2 regions of the Lysinibacillus sp. CD3-6 genome follow, and region 1 is predicted to be linked to the other one. Evidence: riboswitches for the same ligand, from Rfam matches in the RefSeq annotation. Region 1 holds a riboswitch; the other holds the start of a gene.
The links. A riboswitch is a leader RNA that binds a small molecule or an ion and turns the genes downstream of it on or off. The one in region 1 is predicted to bind thiamine pyrophosphate.

Region 1 (2,209 bases):
CACCTCATAGCGCACACCTGCAGCATCGATAATTGCAATTGCCGCATCCACGAAAGGGATGACATCCTCATATTTTTCTGTTTTCGGTATAATTTGTACACTGATTAATGAATTAGCCATTAGTTTGCTCCTTTCGTTGGTAAGAAATCATTTGTAAATGCTTGCTCTGCATCAAATTTTCCTTCTAAGACGTTGTTTTTCGTCATCCATTCCGCATAGTTTTCCCAAACTGCTAATTTTTGTTCGCCCCATTGCGCTGCATCATCTTGATATTTATTTGCTAGCCATTCTTGACTTTTATGCACAAGTGCTTTATCTAAGTCAGGTACCGCTTCAAGTAAAATATCAGCCGCTTCACTAGAATGCTCAATGGCATACTCATAGCCTTTTGTCGTTGCAGCTACAAATGCCTTTACCACATCAGGATTATCCTTAATCATCTTTTCATTCGTAGCTAAAACAGGTGTATAATAATCAAGTTGCTCACTATAGTCTGTTAAATACTGCATGTTTAATGTTTCCCCACGTAGCTCCGCCTCAATCCCTGTCCACGCATAATAGATCCAGGCAAAATCAATATCCTTTTGCATCATGGTGAAAAAGTCTAAATCTCCTGCATTAACAATATCTAATTTTTTGATTTCCGCCTGTTCTTTTTGCATAAGTGATTGTAAAACAGCTTGTTCTATTGGGCTTCCCCAGCCACCATACGTTTTTCCTTCATAGTCCTTAGGAGATGTAATGCCCTTTGAAGCAATCGAAGCAAAGCCAGATGTATTATGCTGAATAATTGCAGCAATTGATACAAGTGGTACACCCTGTACACGTGCTTGTGTAATACCTTCCTGATAGCTTACGCCAAACTGTGCTTTGCCTGATGCAACTAGCTGATCAGCACCAGCATCACCAGGTAAAATAATGTCCACGTCTAAGCCTTGCTCCTCAAAGTAGCCCAGCTTTTTCGCCACATACAGTCCTGTATGATTTGTATTAGGTGTCCAGTCTAGTACAACGGATACCTTTTTTAATGAGTTTGTTTCTTCTTTGTCCTCTTTTTCGCTACAACCAACTAATGTTACTAATGCAGCAATAAGAACGAAAAACCACTTTTTCATGCTGTGTCCTCCAAGTCTAGTAGTTTGAAAGTGTTCATGATTGAATGTTTACACCAGAAAAAAAGGTATTCTAAGGCCATTTGCAGTGCTTATGATTGATTACTCCTAGTTGTAGGTGGAATAATGAATCCTAAACAAAAAACGCCTGGGAGTTATCCCAGACGTTTGCAAACGGTATCAAAAAATAGTAAATGATTATTTTTGAATAGATGTTCCCTACGCTGGTACGAGCCAAATCAGGTTCAAAGGGTCAGCATCTAAACGGACGCAATCTCAGCTGGCAACTTCCAGCCCCCCTACATTCTTAACTTATGAACTTTTCGTTGATTATTATACCCATATGTATCGTAAAATGACAAGCTAGTAATTTTCGTAATTGAAAAAAATGAGCTTTTACTGGACTATACTAGTAATCTGCGACATGACTTTTGCAAATAGAAAAGGTTTTATGCATGGAGTTTGAAGTAGCAGGCTATGCAGTATAATATTTTGGGACAAATATCACTTCCGAAAAAACAATCGAAAAATGTGTAAACAAAAGCACCCGAATCCATGTACTCTCCCCCAATTTTTATATGATTTATGCATTTACCACGTTAAACATAAAGTTGATCTCAAATACAATTTTGGGAAGCTTTCAATTTTCTGGAGTTGCCATTACAAAAAGTTTGAATGTTGCGCATAACTTATGGTAACTTGAGTACCTTTTTCGTTAGATTGGATTGTACTCTGTAGTTCAAGCATTCGGCAAATATCTTCGATGATTCTTAGGCCAGTGCCCTTTTCCTCCACATTAAACCCAACCCCATTATCTTTAAATATAATTAAGTTTTTTTGCAAAGTGATTTCCAATGTATCGCATGCTGCATGACGCAAAATATTTTGGAAGATATTATCAAATAATCTGTGCAACCAAATTTCATTACTCTTCCAAAGGAATTTCGTTGTGGAATCGTTTAACACAATCGAGATTTGATTGACTTTATATAAAAAATTCCACTTTAAAATGATGGTATTGATAAGTTTTGGAACGTCTACTTTTTCCATGATGATATAGGAATTATCAACACGAGATAAGCGCTCAAAGTCATATT
Region 2 (2,209 bases), 1.3 Mb from region 1:
ACACCTAACCAATTTGGTGCTGTTGTCCGTAAATGAGCATAACCCCAGCTATGCGTATGAACAGCTGCTTTAGGATTGCCCGTTGTTCCACTTGTATAGGCTAAAAAAGCAGTGTCTGTACTTTTTGTTGGTGTAGGATTCGTATAGTTTGTAGGATGCTCCTCCATTTTTTCAAGCAACGGTTGCCATGGGGCATGCGCATGACCAATTACATATTGCAAAATACCCTTTAGATTATTTACTTCATCAAATTGCTCAATATATGGCTCGTAAGCAATTATTCCTTTGGCATTTGCATGTGTAATGCGGTATTCAATATCCTTTGTGCGCAACATTTCTGAGCTTGGAATAATCGTTAAGCCCGCTTTCAATGCTGCTATGTATACGATATATGCCTCAACAGATCTTGGAACCATTACTAAAAGCACATCACCTTTTGTTAGTCCTTGCGAAGTAAATACATGGGCCGCCTGATTTGCTTTTTCAAGTAAATTTGCATATGTAATATGTTGAATTTCTTCATGATTGTTATAAACAATTAATGCTTTTTTAGAAGGGTCCTGAGCATACTTCTCAATCTCCTCAACAATGTTATACCATTCTGGTGCGATTAAATCCTGTCTTTTCATAATAACTGCCTCCTTATTGCTAGGTTTATTATAAAACTCATTTTTTATGATTTTCAATGGATGGACCTTATTTTCACAAAGTCATGACAATTATCATGGTTTATTATATGGCATCAGTCACTGCTTTCCAGATAATGATAAAATGCTATTGAATACTGAGAATAGGTATGTTACATTTTGGACAACTAAAAAATTCATGATTGCAGGGGGACTCATAACGAGTTGAGAAGGTAAAACCTGACCCTTTGAACCTGTTAGTTAATACTGACGTAGGGAGCAACACACATCTTATTACTGATGATAAGCTCTTTTTACGTGTACACTTCGCACGAAAAAGAGCTTTTTTGCATGCTTACGTCCATCCAAAAAAGGAGGACTACGATGATTTTTCAAACTATTCGTAAAAGACAGCCATTGATTCACTGTATTACCAATTATGTAGTTGCCAATTTCCAAGCAAATGGATTATTAGCAATTGGTGCTTCACCTGTCATGGCCGATGAATCAACCGAAGTTGAAGAAATGGTATCGATTGCATCAGCCTTATTAATTAATATTGGCACGCTTACTACCCGTACAAAACAATCGATGTTCCTTGCTGGTAAAAAAGCAAACGCGCTAGGTATACCTGTGATTTTGGACCCTGTTGGTGTTGGGGCAACAACTTTACGTAAACAAACGGTACAGCAATTATTAGAAGCGGTTCACTTTGCTGTTATTCGTTGCAATATCGGTGAGCTTGCCGCGATTGCTAATGTTCATTGGCAACAAAAAGGTGTGGATAGTGGCAGCGGCTCCATATCTGTTGAAGATAAAGCACAAGAGATTTCTAAAAAATATAAGTGCATTGTCATTGTAACTGGTGAAAAAGATTTTATTACTGATGGTGAGCAATCTAAATGGATTATTGGTGGAAACGCTCGCATGACAGAAGTTACAGGGACGGGTTGTTTGTTAAGTGCTATTTGCTGTGCAGCTTATATGGCAGGTAATGAGCCATTTACTCAGTTGTGCCATACATTAACGAGCTATAAAAAAGTTGCTGAACATGCCGCTTCTTGTGCGCCATATAATGGTGATTTCGCAGTGTCCGTCTTAAATGAGCTTCACCGTTTATCGAAGGACGGTGAAAAATAATGCATATTGTGACGACAATAGCTGGCTCAGATAGCGGTGGTGGAGCTGGTATTCAAGCTGATTTAAAAACTTTCCAAGAATTAAATGTATTCGGGACATCCGTTATTACCGCTTTAACAGCACAAAATACTTTAGGTGTGAGCGGGGTGCTTCCAATTGATCAAGCTTTTGTAAATAAACAACTTCATTCACTGCTTGAGGATTTTTCAATTAGTGCAATAAAAACAGGCATGCTTTTCTCCTCAGATATAATTCATACTATTGCAGGAGCTATGTCTAATTTAAATATTCCACTTATCGTTGATCCTGTAATGATCGCCAAAGGTGGCGAAAACTTATTACAGCAAGAAGCAGTTGAGGCGTTAAAAAACGCTCTATTACCGCTTGCTACAATCGTCACACCTAACATCCCTGAAGCGGAGACGCTTACAGCAAGCAAAATA

Region 2: another riboswitch for thiamine pyrophosphate. It lies ahead of thiM (hydroxyethylthiazole kinase); the one in region 1 lies ahead of FH508_RS11405 (ABC transporter substrate-binding protein).

What each region holds. Positions count from the first base shown of each region.
Region 1 covers NZ_CP085880.1:2,352,389-2,354,597, reverse strand. The annotation lists gene FH508_RS11410 (thiamine-binding protein) at 1-120, opposite strand, end outside; gene FH508_RS11405 (ABC transporter substrate-binding protein) at 120-1,115, opposite strand; TPP riboswitch at 1,312-1,423, opposite strand; gene FH508_RS11400 (sensor histidine kinase) at 1,773-2,209, opposite strand, start outside.
Region 2 covers NZ_CP085880.1:3,626,865-3,629,073, forward strand. The annotation lists gene mbcS (acyl-CoA synthetase MbcS) at 1-629, opposite strand, end outside; TPP riboswitch at 824-922, shown strand; gene thiM (hydroxyethylthiazole kinase) at 1,011-1,766, shown strand; gene thiD (bifunctional hydroxymethylpyrimidine kinase/phosphomethylpyrimidine kinase) at 1,766-2,209, shown strand, end outside.